Regions from separate parts of the Microbulbifer regidiadema genome, predicted to be linked through region 2. Evidence: predicted binding sites of a transcription regulator. Region 2 holds the regulator's gene; each other region holds the start of a gene.
What was found. Region 2 encodes PhoB, which activates phosphate uptake and scavenging genes when phosphate is short. Its sites were predicted from a motif close to TGTCATAAANNTGTAACA; they were not measured.

Region 1 (5,443 bases), 530 kb from region 2:
CTTGTTCGCTAACACCTTGCAGGGGCACTTCTTTGTTAAGGACAATAGCAACTGGGGGTAATTTTTCCAATCCAGAGAAACAACTGCGAAGCGATAAGTGAGAACACAGGCACTTTAGTAATATTTGAGGCGCAGATCCCCTTGAGCTAGCGGCCACCCCGTCCGCGATCAAGTGGTTAACCTTTAACCCCCTATAAGCGCTATAGCCCTCCCATCAATTTAAGCTCTTCTTTAAATAGCGATAGATGGCGTCCTGTGCGCGGCAGCCCTTGCGCCCCGCATTAGCCAGTTTAGAATTGCTCTGCTTTGCATCGATCAGACGCGCCTTTTGATTATCGCTCCACTGTAGCTCCATAATTTTACGAATAGTAGCTTGATGCTCAGAATCCAATACCGGGAAAGTCACCTCAACGCGCTGGTCCAAATTGCGCTTCATCAAGTCAGCGGAAGACAACCATGTCAGTTCATTGCCGCCGTTATGGAAAATATAAATGCGAGCGTGTTCCAGGTATTTATCCACCAAACTGATTACACGGATATTGTCCGACAGCCCCGGGGTCTCACAAACCAGTGTACACATTCCGCGCACAATAATCCGAATCGTCACGCCTGCGGCACTGGCGCGGTAAAGTTGCTCAATCACCCGCCGATCTACCAGGTTGTTACACTTAAAAAATAGCGCCGCTTCCCGCCCCGCCTGGGCAGCTTCAATCTCGCGCTCTATCGCCGCAGTAATGGCATCGCGAGAGGCAAACGGGGAAGAGATAATCCGCTTGAAGGACGGGCGCTTGTGCGGTGCCTGCATAAACTCGAATACATTGTAAACATCCCGGCCCAATTCCTGATTATAAGTTAACAAGCTAAAATCGCAGTAAACTTTTGCCGTACTCTCGTTAAAGTTACCGGTACCCAGGTGACTATAGAAACGATCCTTGCCGTCTTCGCGGCGCAGCACAGAGATCAGCTTGCAGTGCACCTTGAGATTCGGCATGCCATACACCACGTTTACCCCAGCATCACTCAATTCGTGGGACCAGTGGATATTGGCCTTTTCATCAAAACGCGCCCGCAGCTCCACTACCGCCGTTACTTTCTTGTTGTTGCGCACCGCATTCACCAGAGCCGCCACCACACGGGAGTGCTTGGCCACCCGGTAGAGATTAATTCGAATCTCTTTAACCTGGGGGTCTAGGGCAGCAGAGGCGAGGAAATTTACAATTGCGTGAAAATCATAATAAGGATAGTAATAAAGCCGATCAGCAGCGCGCAGCTGGGAAAACACACTTTCATTTTTCGGCAGCGCCGACAGTGGCGATAGACGCTTGTAGCGCAGTCGAGCGGAGTCCCCCGGGAAATCCATAAAATCCTTGGAGTTGTGATAGCGCCCACCGGGGGTGTAGGTATCGTAGCGCCCCATCTTCAACTTTTTCTTCACCAGTTCCAGCAGGGCCTCGGGCATATCGCCGTCGTAGGCCATACGCACCGGGTCGGCGCGCTTTCTCTTTTTCAGCGAGCGCTCCATCCGGTCGAGGATATTCTGGGTAACCTCTTCACTCAACTCCAGCTCCGCATCGCGGCTGATTTTAAAAGTGTAAGCACTGGCTTTGCGGATAGGCACCACATGGCGAAAGATTTCTTTAAGACAAGCGCGGATAATATTATCCAGAACAATGTAAACTTTTTCCCGCTTACCTTCCCGGGGAGGGATTTCCACAAAGCGTGGCAGAATATCCGTAGGAATCTCCATCGCCACATAACGCTCAGCCCCGTCCTCCAGTTCAAGCGCTATAGCAAAATAAATACTGGTTTCATTGATCAGCGGCATGGACTTGCGCCCATCGATAAAAAACGGCTCCAGCTCTGGCAGCACTTCCCGATGAAAGTAACTTTCCACAAATTGGCGCTGACTGTTGCTGAGCGTCGATTCTCTCACGACATAGATCGCTTGCTTGGCCAGATCTTTTAAGGCTTGGTTATATGCCTTGGCATAGCGTAACTGTAACTTCAACACCCGTTCGTTGATCGATTGCAGCAGCTGGCCAAAGTGCTCTTTCTTGTCCCCGCCATCAGAAAATGCCGCCAAACGACGCGCTGACGCCACATGGACACGGAAAAACTCATCCAGATTATTGGAAAAAATCCCCAGAAAATGTACGCGCTCGATAACCGGCACACTCTCATCTTCCACTTCCTGCAAAACACGCTCATTGAAGGAGAGCCAGCTCAACTCTTTGGGGAATAAAGGCACATCATTAGACATGGCAAAACCGTAAAACGCACACGGGGGCTAAAACCGCTTACAAGTCCAGATTGCTCCAAACTACGATTCAAACCACAGAAATAAAGACTTTAGGTGAAGAAATATGCCACTGAAATGTAGCGATGAGCAAGCGCCAAAATCAATCCAAACCATTTAAACGGCCCCCTCAGTTTTCTGCCACACTTTCACCAAGCGCAATTGGTACACATAAACAAAAAATATCTTTTATTTATAAAATAAATTTCACAAACTTGTCATATCGTTGTGGGTGGCCGCTTTTTAGTCTGCACTAAATTGATTAAACCCATTATTGAGCGAAAAACTGGCAAAATGAATAATAGAGTGCCCAACTTTATCTGTTAGCGCTTTCAACGGGATATTGATGCAAACGCCAAACGAACGCTATGTCGCCCTCGATCTGGGCTCCAACAGCTTCCATTTACTCCTGGCGGAGTTTCGCGATCAGCGTATGGTGCGCCTGCACACGGATCGAGCCATGGTACGGCTGGCGGAGGGGTTGGATATTCACCACCAACTGGATCCCGCCGTAACCGAGCGCGCCCTCGCCGCACTGCGGCGCTTCCAGCCGGTGATGGATAAGTTGCCGCAAGATCATGTGCGTGTCGTGGGCACCAACACCCTGCGTATGGCAGCGGCCAATGCCGATGGTTTTCTGGAGCAGGTGGAAGCCATTCTCGGCGTGCCGGTAGAAATTATCAGCGGCATCGAAGAGGCCCGTCTGATCTTTAGCGGGGTTCTCGCCGCCGCCAGCGGCCCCCCTCGTCTGCGCTGCATTATTGATATTGGCGGTGGCTCCACCGAGCTGGTGCGCGGCGATAAGACACCGCAGCAGCTGGAAAGCCTGAATATAGGCTGCGTCTCCTACAGTAAGCGCTTCTTTGCCGACGGCCTGATCAGCCGCAACCGGGTGAATCACTTCCAGCGCGCGCGGCGCGCGGCCCAGGCGGAGTTGCAGGCACTGCAACATATCGCCGAGGGGGCCGAGGTCACCGGTTGCTCCGGCACGATCAAAGCGGTTGCCAGGGTCTGCAACAGCGGTGAGATAAAGGCGATCCAGCGCGAGGATATCGACCGGCTCGCCCAGCGAGTCTCCTCCGTCCAACATATTGCCGACCTGGATTTACCCTATCTGGATGAAGAGCGCCGCCCGGTATTTGCCGCCGGCCTGGCGATACTGCACGCGATATTCTGCGAGCTCGATATTCTGCGTATGGAGGTCTCCCCCTATGCGATCCGCGAGGGCATAGTGCACGACCTGGCCGGGCGCTTGCACGGCGGGGACCGCCGCGCGGATACCATTGCCGCCATGGCTGAGCGCTGGCAGGTGGATATCAACCAGGTGCGGCGCATCGGCACCACCTCACTCGATCTCCTGCAACAGCTGCGCCCCCAGTGCCCAGAGGAGAGCAAGGTGCGGCTGCACTGGGCCGCCCAACTGCACGAAACCGGCCTGGCGCTCACGCACAGCGGCTTTCGCAAGCTCGGCGCCTATATGGTCAAACACGCCGATATGGCCGGGTTTGCCAGGGGTGAACAGGAGCACTTAGCCCACCTGATCCACAATCAGCGCGGGCGTATCAAACCCCCACAGGAACACTATGGTTTTCATCCCAGCCCGGACCTGCTCCTGTGCCTGCGCCTGGGATGCATCATCCACCGCGACCGCACCGAGCGCAGCCTGGACGGTGTAAAACTGCGGGACCGGGGAGATAACTATCACCTGGAAGTCGATCGGCAGTGGCTGGCGAAAAACCCGGCTATAGCAGAGCTGCTGGAACAGGAAGAGCAACACTGGCGCGCGCAAAGTCGCCCGCTGCGGCTAACGGCGGTATAAGCGCAGAGCCCCAAACATTTTTAGGCAAATATTTACCCTACCAGCAAAAACTATGAAACTGAGCGAAGTCACCCTCAAACACCACTACGCCGATATGGGCGAAGCCTTTGGCACCCCCATAGCGCCCACCCCTTTTCGCCACCCAAAAGTTATCGATACCAACCCGGCAGTGCTGCAACTACTGGGTATCGATCCCAATGAAAAATCCCACCCCGCCTGGGCCGAGCTGGGCTGTGGCGCCCAGCTGTTTAACGGCAGCCGCCCCTTCGCGATGAAATATACCGGGCACCAGTTCGGCGTCTACAACCCGGACCTGGGAGATGGCCGGGCACTGCTATTGGGGGAGATCGAGAGCGAAGGCCGGCGCTGGGAGCTGCACCTAAAAGGCGCGGGCAAGACCCCCTACTCCCGCTTCGGCGACGGCCGCGCGGTACTGCGCTCTACGGTGCGGGAGTATCTCGCCAGCGAAGCGCTCTACGGCCTCGGTATTCCCAGCACCCGGGCGCTGTGCATTGTCGGCAGCGATGAGCCGGTCACCCGCGAAAAAATTGAAACCGGGGCCATGCTGATTCGCGTGGCCGAGAGCCACGTGCGCTTCGGCCACTTTGAATACCTGTTTTACACCAAGCAGCTGGAAGCGCTACAGGAGCTGGTCGGGGTGATTTGTCAGCGCTTTATACCGGGCACTGAGGGCATGGCGGTGGGGGGCAGGCCGAAGCGCTGCTGCGCTTTACCACCCGACGCAGCGCAGAGCTGGTTGCCGCCTGGCAAGCGGTGGGCTTTGCCCACGGTGTCCTCAATACCGACAATATGTCGATTATCGGCGACACCTTCGACTACGGCCCCTACGCCTTTCTGGATGACTACGACCCCAGCTTTATCTGCAATCACTCCGACCACAGCGGCCGCTACGCCTTCGAGCAACAACCCGGCATCGTGCTGTGGAATCTCAATGCGCTGGCCCACGCGCTCTCCGCCTTTGTCGGTGTGGACGCTCTGCGCGAGTGCCTGGAGCAATTCCAGCCGCTGGTGAGCGAAGCCTATGCCCGGCGGATGCGGGCAAAACTGGGCCTGGAACATGAGGAAGACGGCGATCAGGCCCTCTGCTCGGAATTGCTCAAGCTGCTACAGCAGGGCCAGGCCGACTACACCCTGTTTTTCCGCGCCCTGTCCCACTACCGGGGCGAGCGCCCCGCCAGTGCATTGCACGAGTTGCTCAACCCCGCACAGCACAGCGCCCTGGATCAATGGCTGGAGCACTACGATTGCCGCCTCGCGCGGGAGGGCAACAACGCGCTAGAGCGCAATCTGGCCATGCTGTCTGCCAA
Region 2 (5,443 bases):
TGCTGCCCCAGCTGTACTTCCTGCTGCGCAGATATCAGCGATATCTGTTTTTTACCGGTAACTGGATTGACAGCGCATCCTCCCAGAATGGACGTCGTCAAAAATGCAACACAGGCCGCAAGCGCTTGGGTACGCGAGATCATTGCCTTCCTCCCTGTATAATGTTGGGTCATTAGAATGGTTACTCATTGTACACAGTACGGGAATTGAGGTTTATGACGGCACTTCAGGTCATTGAGTTATTTGCGGGCAACAATCCCGATGGTGAGCCGGTGGTGGAGCGGTTGCAGGTTCGTGTGAGCGAGGATGATAGCTGCCAGCTGGTGCGATCCCCGGTCTTTATTAAGGGTATTGCCAGCGGCGATTACATCAAGGTCGACAAAGACACCCAGCAGTTTGAGCTGGTAAAGCGCTCGGGCAATTTGGCGGTGCGTATTTTTTGTCGCGGCGACAGCACCGAGCTGTCCGATAGATTGACCCCGCGCCTGGAAAAACTCGGGGGTGAGCTGGATCTCGAAGCGGCGCGGGTACTGGTCTACAGCATTCATGTCAGCTGCGGCTTCGATAAGATTGAGGAAATCCTCAACAGTGTCTGCGATGGGGCCAATAGCGTCTGGTATTACGGCAATGTCTACGATCCCAAGGATGGACAGACACCGCTCAATTGGTGGCAGGACGTTCTAAAGCCGGAGTAAGCGCCTGGCGATAAACTTGGGTCAGCCACAATAGCTTGGTACTGTGTGGTTGAGGCGATAGCGAAGTGAGAAAGGCACCCGATGTTAATAGTTATTTCACCGGCGAAAACCCTGGACTATGACAGTGATATTCCCTCACTGGAAACCACCCAGCCGGACTTTTTGCAAGAGTCAGCAGCCCTGATCAAAGAGCTGCGCGAACTGAGCCCGCAGCAGGTTTCCAGCCTGATGAAGATTTCAGACAAGCTGGGAGTCTTGAACTACGATCGTTTCCACGGGTGGAAGCGCCCGTTTACCGATAGCAATGCCCGCCCGGCGCTGCTCGCCTTTAAAGGTGATGTCTATACCGGGTTGGCGGCGGAGACTATGGGGAAGCGGGACTTTGCCTATGCGCAGAAACACTTGCGCATGCTCTCCGGCCTCTACGGTTTGCTGCGCCCACTGGATTTGATGCAGCCCTATCGCCTGGAGATGGGCACTAAATTTGAAAATGCCAAGGGTAAGAATCTCTACGAATTCTGGGGGGATAAGATTACCCAAGCGCTCAATGCGCAGTTGCAGGCTGTGAAGAGCCGCGAGTTGGTCAATCTGGCATCCAATGAATATTTCAAATCGGTCAAAGCCAAGCAGCTCAATGCCCAGGTCATCACTCCGCACTTTAAAGACCTGAAAAATGGCCAGTATAAGATGATCAGCTTCTTCGCCAAGAAAGCCAGAGGCATGATGAGCCGCTGGGCTATTGATCAGAGGGTAAAGAAGGCGGAAGAGCTGAAGGGATTCGATGTGGCCGGTTATGTCTATAACCCGGCTATGTCCACTGAGTGGGATTGGGTGTTCACCCGGGATGAGCCGCAGTGAGTTGTAGCGAATTGCCCGATGCGCCCTCCTGTGGGCGCAATCGCGAGCCGATTCTCCAGCATTTGACCCGCCTGCTGGCGTGCAGCCGCAAAGTGCTCGAGGTGGGCAGTGGCACTGGCCAGCACGCCGTATATTTTGCCCCGCAGCTGCCCCATCTGCAGTGGCAAACCTCGGAGCGGCCACAACAGCTGGCGGCGGTAAAGTCCTGGCTGGCGGAGCGCCCCAGTAGCAATCTGCCACAGCCGCTGGTGCTCGAGGTTGGCGATACTTGGCCCGAGATTTGCGCGGATGCTATTTTCACCGCGAACACCCTGCATATTATGTCTGCCGCATTGGTGCCGCAGTTCTTTGTGCACAGCGCCGATATTTTGCAGCCGGGGGGGCTATTGATCGTATATGGCCCGGTAAAAATTGCCGGCGAGTTTATCGGCCCCAGCAATGCGGATTTTGATCTCCAGTTAAAGGCGCGAGACCCGAATAGGGGAATTCGCGATCTGGAGTGGCTCGATCGGCTGGCGCAGCGCGCGGGGTTCAGTCGAACAGAATTAAATTACCTGCCGGCCAATAACCAGTTAATGGTCTGGCGCAAAAGCGATAATCAGGAGTAACTATGCCCGAGTGGTTGGAAATAACGGTGATCTTGGCCTTTGCCGTTGGAGCGGTATTCTTTTTTGCCAAGTATCGTGAGACTGCGGCGGCGCTACACGAGAGTGAGCGCATGAAAGTCCGCTTGTCGAATGACCTGAATCGCTATCGCGATATGCCCAAGCTGCGCGCGCTGCGAGATGCCCTGATCGGCGATCAGTCCCTGCCTACCGACGACGAGGGCAATGAGCACCTGCTGTTGCGCGATGGTGATTTACAGCTGCACCATTTGGTTCTGCGTCGGGAGAGCAACGCCCTGGGTAAAGAGGGCACCGCCAGTTATATCAAGGACGGCAAAGAGGTCGAATTGCAGGAACTGGGGTAATAGTGAAAGCCGCGTTTAAATCGCGGCTTCTATGCTCAACTTGGGTTGCGGCTTTTGCGCCAGCTTTGCCGCCGGGAAGTGAAGGGTGAAGAGGCTGCCCTGTCCGGGGGTGCTCTCTACACTCATCTCGCCGTTGTGCCGCAGCAGCACATGCTTGACGATAGCGAGCCCGAGACCGGTACCGCCGCTGTCCCGTGAGCGGCCGGGATCGACTCGATAGAAGCGCTCGGTCAGGCGGGGGATATGGATCGGGTCGATACCGATACCGTTGTCCTCCACGGAAAAGTGCCCGCCCCGCTCATCCCGCCACCAGCGCAATTGGATCTCGCCCTCTGCGGGAGTGTATTTCACCGCATTTAAAACCAGGTTGGCGAAAGCGCTGTGTAACTCGCCGGGGTCTCCATTGAGGTAGTCGTCCCCGTCGCACCGGACTTCAATATGATGCCGGCCGCCGCTAAAGCTGCGCGCCTCCTGAGCCACCCGTTCAATCAGTTCCGGCACGGCTACGGCCATATCGCCGCCCTTGCGCTCTGAGGTCTCCAGGCGGGCCAGCAGCAGCAGGTCGTTGACCAGCGTGCCCATACGCGCGGCTTGCTCTTCCATTTGCGCCAGGGGTTTTCGCCAGGGAGGGGGCGCCATATCGCTGCTTTGCAGCGTTTCCAGGTAGCCGGCAATCACCGTGAGGGGAGTGCGCAGCTCATGGGAAACATTGGCAACAAAATCCTGGCGCATCTGTTCGAGATTGTGCAGTCGGGTGATATCCCGAACAATAACCAAGGCTTCATCTTTACCGTAGCGGGTGACTTCCAGCTGTAATATGCGCGCCTCATTGCCGGGGGCGGGCAGGGTGAGGGGCTCCCCGTTGTTGTCGCTGTGCATATAGCTGACAAAGCCGGGATCGCGGACAAAATTGACCAGGGACTGGCCGGAGTCGCTGGCCTGCAAGCCGAGCAGCTCCCCCGCAGCGGGGTTCCACCAGGCCAGGTTGTCGCCGTCCTCCAGGGCCACAATGCCCTCGCGCAGGGCGCTGGTGCTGTCTTGAACCCGGCGCAGCATCGCGTGTAGCTTTTGCTTTTCACGGCGGTGGCGCCGCTGCATACGGTAAAAATCGTCGTAGATTTCGCCCCAAATACCAAAGGTGGTGGGGGCTGGGCCGCGCCGGCCGTTGGCCAGCCAGCGGTTGAAGCGCTGCTGTTGCCACAGCACTGAGACTAGGTAGCTGGCCAGTCCCGCGATCAGGGCGAGAGACCAGCTGCCGGAGGTGACGCCGAGAATCGTGCACCCCAGAGCTATAATTACGAAACGCGAGAACTCGCCAATACTGCGATCCAACATAGAATTGCCGTGTTGCCTGATAGATGGCGGCAGGGGTCAGCCTCTTCCGCCCGCAAATACCTCGTGGAACCAGGCCCGCACCGGTTAAGTGCGGAGGTTTGATTCTGCAGGGATCAGTAGCGATCCAGGGAGGATTGTCACACTTTTTCTGCGGTTTGCACAGAAAACCGATAGCCGGTGCCGCGCACCGTCTGGATATAGCGGTCGTGGCTGTCAATGGCCAGGGCCTTGCGCAGGCGGCGGATATGAACATCCACAGTGCGCTCCTCTACATAGACATTTCCACCCCAGACGTGATCGAGGAGCTGGGTGCGCGTGTAGGCGCGCTCCTGGTGTGAGAGAAAGAAGGTGAGCAGGCGGAATTCCGTCGGCCCCATATCCACCGGCTGCCCCTTGATAGTGACCCGGTGACTCAGTGGGTCCAGTATCAGTGCACCGGCGCTGAGGGGTTCCTCGGGAGTTGCCGGGCCCGCGCGGCGCAGTACCGCCTTTAAGCGCGCCACCAGCTCCCGGGGGGAGAAGGGCTTGGTGATGTAATCGTCGGCTCCGGTCTCTAAGCCTTTGATTTTATTATCTTCTTCACCCTTGGCGGTGAGCATGATGATAGGCAGGGACGCCGTGAGTTCATCGCGCTTGAGGCGCCGTGCCAGCTCTACCCCGGAAACATCCGGCAGCATCCAGTCGAGTAGTACCAAGTCTGGCCTCTCGTCGATGATCAGGGCGTGAGCCTCTTGGGCATTCTCCGCCTCAAGGCAGCGATAATCGGCCATCTCCAGTGCGACTCGCAGCATATCGCGCACTGGGGCCTCGTCATCGACAATCAGGATCGTTTTACTATGCATTTGCCTGCCATACCCGCTCTGTTGTCAGGGTTTCCCTGGTTATTCCGGGGATTAAACGGGATTTTTATGACAAATATATGACGCTTTGCCGCGAGCGCCCACCCGGAGATTAATTCAGCAGAAAATGCAGCGATATGCCGGCAAAAAGCGCAAATCCTACCCAATTATTGTTGATAAAAGCCTGAAAACAGCCCTCGCGTGCCCTCTCCCGAATCAGCCACTGCTGATAAATAAACAAACCGCTAATGGGCAATAGCGCCAGGTAGTAAAAAGCTCCCAGGGAGAACCTGGCTCCCATTAGCAGCAGGGCGATTAAAACCATAACTTGCAGGGCGCCAGTGATGACTCTGTCCATCTCCCCAAACAAAATAGCGGTGGATTTAACCCCGATGCGCAGATCGTCGTCCCGGTCCACCATGCCGTAGAAGGTGTCGTAGCACAGGGTCCAGATCAGGTTGGCGGTGTAGAGCAACCAGGCCTCGGCGGGGACTTCTCTGCTCACTGCGGCGAAAGCCATGGGAATCCCCATGCTGAACGCGGCGCCTAACACCATCTGGGGCAGGTGTGTGTGGCGCTTTGCGAAGGGGTAGCCGAATGCCAGGGCCAGGGCCAAAAATGACAGGAGAACCGTGAGTGTGTTGGTAGTCAGTACCAGCAGAAAGGCGCTGAGACTGAGCCCGGCGAAAAGTACCAGCGCTGACTTTGGTGCCAGGGCGCCGGTGGCCAGGGGGCGCTCGGCAGTG
Region 3 (5,443 bases), 1.3 Mb from region 2:
TTCATTGCGAGGGGACCGGAAGGGCCACCACAACGATCTTCGGTGTCTGTGCATCCGAAGAGGGCGCGATTATAGAGGTATAAAGCAATAATATCCAGCCCTATTAACAGGTTATAATAAACGACTACTATCTCACCCCCTGCAAAGAGTTACTCATGCACTTGTTTGTCGATAATTTAACCAACGTTGACTTCAGCTACCTCGACCCTAAGCGAGGCATCGTAGGCGAGACCTGGCTGGCAGATGCCGCCCTAGATGGCGCCCTGGATGAGCAGGGGATGGTTTGCGATTTTGGTATCGTGAAAAAGACCCTGAGACACTGGCTCGATGACCAGGTCGACCACCGCCTGTTAGTGCCGATTCGCTCTCCTCAGCTGACCCTGGAGCACAAAGAAACCCAGGTAAACCTGACCTGGCAGCTGCAAAGTGGCGCTTCTATCAGCGTCTCGGGGCCGGAGCAGGCCTTTGCCCTGGTGGACGCCGAGACAATTGCGGCGGACAGCGTCGCCGTCTGGTGTGTCCAGCAGCTGGCCAGCCACTTCCCCGACAGCGTGGAAAAGCTCAAACTCAACTTCCACTGTGAACATATTGAAGACGCCTTCTACCACTACAGCCACGGCTTGAAAAAACACCTGGGCAATTGCCAGCGTATCGCCCACGGACACCGATCGCGCATTCAGGTGATGACCGATGGTCAGCGCAATAAGGCGCGGGAAAAATACTGGGCTGAGCGCTGGGAAGACATTTACCTGGGCACTCGCGAGGATCTGGTTTCAACCACGCAGGATGATCGCGGTGAAAAGACCCACCACTTCGCCTACCGCGCACAACAGGGGGACTTCACCCTGTCCATTCCGGCCAAGGCCTGCGAAATTCTTGACTGCGACACCACCGTGGAGCAACTGGCCCAATATATCGCCAACGCCCTGGCGGCAGAGGAGCCGGGGATAGCGATTACCGTGCGGGCCTACGAGGGCATTGGCAAAGGCGCAATTGCCTCGGCCAAAACCCATTAAGCCGAGCCGCGCAAACCGCTCTCAAGATAAACTGAAGTACCAAGGCGCCAGACGTTGAACCTGATTGTTTTACAAGAGCACGACTTTATTAGCCCCAACCGTGTCCAGCTGGGCGGCCGCCAGCTGGAGCATATCGCCCAGGTTCACAGAGCTGAGCCGGGACAGCGCCTACGTGTCGGGCTGCTCAACGGGCAAATAGGCAGTGGTGAGATTATTGCGCTCAATGCGCACAGTGTTGAGCTTGAGGTGACATTCGCCATAGATCCCCCACAGGCGCTGCCGCTCACCCTGATACTAGCCCTGCCCCGCCCTAAAATGCTCAAGCGGGTTATCCAGCACCTGACCGCTCTCGGCGTCAAAAAGCTGATATTGGTCAATAGCTATCGGGTCGAGAAGTCTTACTGGCAGACACCCTGGCTGCAGGAGGACAAACTCTTCGAGCAGTGCCTGCTCGGGCTTGAGCAGGCTGTCGACACACAAATGCCGGAGATCTTACTGCGCAAACGCTTTAAACCCTTTGTCGAAGACGAGCTTCCCGAACTCTGCGCCGAGTCCCGCAAACTGGTAGCCCACCCGGTAGGGGGTAGCGCTTGCCCGGTGGATATAAAACAGCCCACCACTTTAGCCATTGGTCCCGAAGGGGGGTTTATCAATTATGAGGTTGAGAAACTCCAGGAGGTTGGCTTTCAATCGGTCCACCTGGGGCCGCGTATTTTGCGTGTAGAAACGGCGCTGCCCGTGTTGATCAGCCGATTGTTCCCCGCCTCTTAAACTTCTTCACGGCTAGGGGCCCCTGGGCTGCGCGGCAACGGTTAGCAACTCTGTAGAGCGGCCCGCAAAAATACTGCGGGATTGCTCAGGGCCCGTTAAATAATTAATATTTCATCAATTTGTCATAATTAAGTCATATTTTGCGCCCTCGTTTTACCTTCCACGGTCGAGTGACTATGCGCATATTCTTAAGCCGGACAAAGCAAACCGTTCTCTTCCTTCTCGGAATAACACTGTCAGCGGCAACTTCGGCAACCCAAACCAGCTTCCCCCCAGGCACCTCGGGCCTGCTCTTTACCCTGCACGGATCAAATACAGTGGGTGCAAAATTGGCCCCCAATCTGATCAGTAACTACCTGCGCTCAAGAGGCGCCAGCAACCTGGAAACGATTGCTCTCGATCGTGAAAATGAAGTCCGCGTGCGGGCCGATGTCAACGGCGAGAAAGTCTATATCGATATCGCCGCACACGGCTCAAGCACCGGTTTTAAAGGCCTGGAGCAAGCCCAGGCCGATATCGCCATGGCCTCCCGGCCAATCAGAGCGGCAGAAAATGCGGCCCTCAATCGCCTCGGCGATCTGCGCAGACACGGGGCGGAGCACGTAATTGCCATCGATGGCCTGGCGATTATTGTTCACCCCCACAACCCGGTTAACCAACTAACCCTGCAACAAATTGCGGCGATTTTTGCCGGCGAAATCACCGACTGGTCTGCGGTCGGTGGGCGAAAGGCCCCGATTAAGGTGCTGGCCAGGGACGACCAATCCGGTACCTGGGACACATTTCAAAGTCTCGTCCTGGGCAACACGCGCGCCCTCAGCACCGATGCCGCGCGCTTTGAATCCAGTGAGCAATTATCGGATCGGGTATCGGCGCAGCCCAACAGTATTGGCTTTGTCGGCCTGGCCTCTATTCGCCAGTCCAAGGCGCTCGCCGTAGCCGATAACAACACCCAGCCCCAGTCCCCGGGCCACCTGACCATTGCCACGGAGGATTACCCGCTATCGCGCCGTTTGTTTTTGTACTCCTCCGCCTATAGGGCAAAACCTGCGGCGGCGGAATTTCTCCAATTTGTACAGAGTGAACAGGGCCAGGAACAAGTCAAAGCCACTGGCTTCGTGGCGCAGACACCGATTGGGGTAAAACCGGCTGCCAACCGCGAGGGGCCCGAGGAGTACCTTAAATTAACGGAAAATGCCCAGCGCCTGAGTATCAATTTCCGCTTTTCCGAGGGGAGCGCCTCACTGGACAATAAGGCACAACAGGATATTCAGCGGCTTGTGCGGTTTATGCAAAAAGCGGAAAACAAACAAAAACGCCTGTTATTGATTGGTTTTGGCGATGAAAAAGTCAGTGCAAGCCGCTCCATTATTTTATCCAAACTGCGCGCCACTACGGTTCGCTCAGCCCTCAGGGACCAGCAGATCAATACGGTTCCGGTACAGGGATTCGGCGCCTATCTGCCGGTAGCCTCCAACGGCTCAAGTTCAAAAATTAAAAATCGCCGGGTGGAAATCTGGATTATTTAACCGCTGCGGTGAAACCTTCCCCAAAGAGGTGACAAGGAAGTCCCTCCCCGCTTTTTTCTTCTCTGTTCTCCCCCCAAGTTTTTACACCAGCCCTTTTGCAAGACATAAAGAGCCTCTGAGTAATTCCGCAATCTCTCTGCGGGGCTATCAAAATCTGCATAAATAACGCGCATAAAAAAGCCGCGTAAATACGCGGCTATCAATATAGTGGCTAGTGCCACCAGGTCTCACAGAGAGGAGCGCAAAAAGCGCTCCGGGGGAAGCGTTGCACCAACAAGCGCGCTAGCGCTTATGTACAGTGCGGCCGCCTAGTGGCGGCCACAGGGGGATCAGGCTACAGCGTCTTTCGCTACGGCTTCTTTTTGCAGAGCCAGCTTGGGATCTACAAACTCGTAACCCAGCACATCGGCTACGGCTTGGTAGGTCACCATGCCCGCGTGAACGTTCAGGCCTTCCAGCAGGTTGGCATCGTCCAGCAGAGCCTGCTTGGCGCCTTTATTGGCCAGAGCCACAGCGTAAGGCAGGGTGGCGTTGTTCAGGGCCATAGTGGAGGTGCGCGCAACACCGCCGGGCATATTGGCAACACAGTAGTGAACAACACCGTCAACCACGTAGGTGGGCTCTTGGTGAGTGGTTGCCTTGGAGGTCTCAAAACAACCGCCCTGGTCAATGGCCACGTCAACAATAACAGCGCCTTTCTTCATGCGGCTGATAATGTCGCGGGTCAGCAGTTTGGGAGCCGCAGCACCTGGAATCAGGACCGCGCCTACAACCAGGTCCGCTTCCAATGCGTGCTTTTCGATCGCATCGTTGGTGGAGTATTCAGTGCGAACCGCACCGCCGAAGATATCGTCCAGCTGGCGCAGGCGCGGCAGGGAGCGATCGAGGATAGTCACGTCAGCGCCCATACCCAGGGCCATCTTCGCTGCGTTAGTACCCACAACACCGCCGCCGATAATCAGGACTTTAGCCGGGGCAACACCGGGAACACCGCCGAGCAGTACACCGAGACCGCCCTGGGCTTTCTCCAGGTGGTGGGCACCGCACTGTACCGACATACGGCCGGCCACTTCGGACATAGGCGCCAACAGAGGCAGGCCGCCGAAGCGGTCGGTCACGGTTTCATAGGCGATGCAGGTAGCGCCGGATTTCACCAGCAGCTCAGTTTGTTTGGGGTCTGGTGCCAGGTGCAGATAGGTGTACAGGAGCTGTCCAGGGCGCAGCATTTCGCACTCGTGGGGCTGGGGCTCTTTTACCTTGACGATCATATCGGCAGTGGCAAAAATTTCTTCCGGAGTATCGATAATTTTAGCGCCGGCTTGAATATACATCTCATCGGGGAAACCGATAGCGGCACCGCCATCCTTCTGTACGATCACTTCATGACCGTGGCCAATCAGTTCGCGAACACTCGACGGCGTCAGGCCAATACGATACTCGTGGTTCTTAATCTCTTTAGGGACGCCAATCAACATTTTGTTTCTCCTCGCTCTCTGCGCTTGGCACTTCTCTAAAAACAGAAGCACCTAATTTCTATGTTTTCACCATTATAGGAACAGCTAATAAGTGGATATTTACTAGAATTTGGATAAAACTAGTGGAATCCACTAATAAAGCCCCAGATATGTCTACTTTTTAAGCGTATCGACTACATTGGAGACAGCCGTTATGCGCAAGCGCGCGGGAGAGCTCAGTACCATCGACCGGAATATATTGCGCGTTCTGCAAAAGAACGGGCGCACCAGCTATGCGGAGCTGGCCAGGCAAGTAGGATTGACTGCGACCCCCTGTGTCGAGCGGGTCAAACGCCTGGAAAATGACAATGTTATTCAGGGTTATACCGCCTTGATTAACCCGGAGTTCCTCGATGCGGCCCTGGTGGTCTTTGTGCAAATCCGACTGAACCGCTCCGCTCAGGACGCCTTTGAGGAGTTTCGCAATGCGGTCGCCGCCCTGCCCGAAGTGCAGGAGTGCTACCTGGTATCGGGAAATTTTGATTACTTAATCAAAGCCCGGGTGGCCGATATGAGCGCCTACCGCAAATTCTACGGCGAGACCCTTTTGACACTGCCGGAAGTACAAGAGTGCACCAGCTATGTGGTGATGGAAGAGGTTAAAGAGACATTG

Region 1: a site for PhoB is predicted at 2,502-2,519, ahead of ppk1 (polyphosphate kinase 1). Genes of this name have one in related genera too.
Region 3: a site for PhoB is predicted at 1,908-1,925, ahead of ACJJIK_RS08975 (substrate-binding domain-containing protein). Genes of this name have one in related genera too.

What each region holds. Positions count from the first base shown of each region.
Region 1 is NZ_CP174297.1:2,875,198-2,880,640, forward strand. It holds gene ppk1 (polyphosphate kinase 1) at 215-2,260, opposite strand; gene ACJJIK_RS12565 (Ppx/GppA phosphatase family protein) at 2,643-4,115, shown strand; partial or broken gene ACJJIK_RS12570 (protein adenylyltransferase SelO family protein) at 4,210-4,737, shown strand; gene ACJJIK_RS12575 (protein adenylyltransferase SelO family protein) at 4,890-5,443, shown strand, end outside.
Region 2 is NZ_CP174297.1:3,401,134-3,406,576, reverse strand. It holds gene ACJJIK_RS14940 (M48 family metalloprotease) at 1-143, opposite strand, end outside; gene ACJJIK_RS14935 (DUF4265 domain-containing protein) at 216-695, shown strand; gene yaaA (peroxide stress protein YaaA) at 777-1,553, shown strand; gene ACJJIK_RS14925 (DUF938 domain-containing protein) at 1,550-2,161, shown strand; gene ACJJIK_RS14920 (hypothetical protein) at 2,164-2,523, shown strand; gene phoR (phosphate regulon sensor histidine kinase PhoR) at 2,539-3,858, opposite strand; gene phoB (phosphate regulon transcriptional regulator PhoB) at 3,996-4,700, opposite strand; gene ubiA (4-hydroxybenzoate octaprenyltransferase) at 4,810-5,443, opposite strand, start outside.
Region 3 is NZ_CP174297.1:2,072,942-2,078,384, forward strand. It holds RNA gene ffs (signal recognition particle sRNA small type) at 1-21, opposite strand, end outside; gene ACJJIK_RS08965 (6-carboxytetrahydropterin synthase) at 156-1,016, shown strand; gene ACJJIK_RS08970 (16S rRNA (uracil(1498)-N(3))-methyltransferase) at 1,071-1,787, shown strand; gene ACJJIK_RS08975 (substrate-binding domain-containing protein) at 1,964-3,316, shown strand; gene ald (alanine dehydrogenase) at 3,646-4,791, opposite strand; gene ACJJIK_RS08985 (Lrp/AsnC ligand binding domain-containing protein) at 4,985-5,443, shown strand, end outside.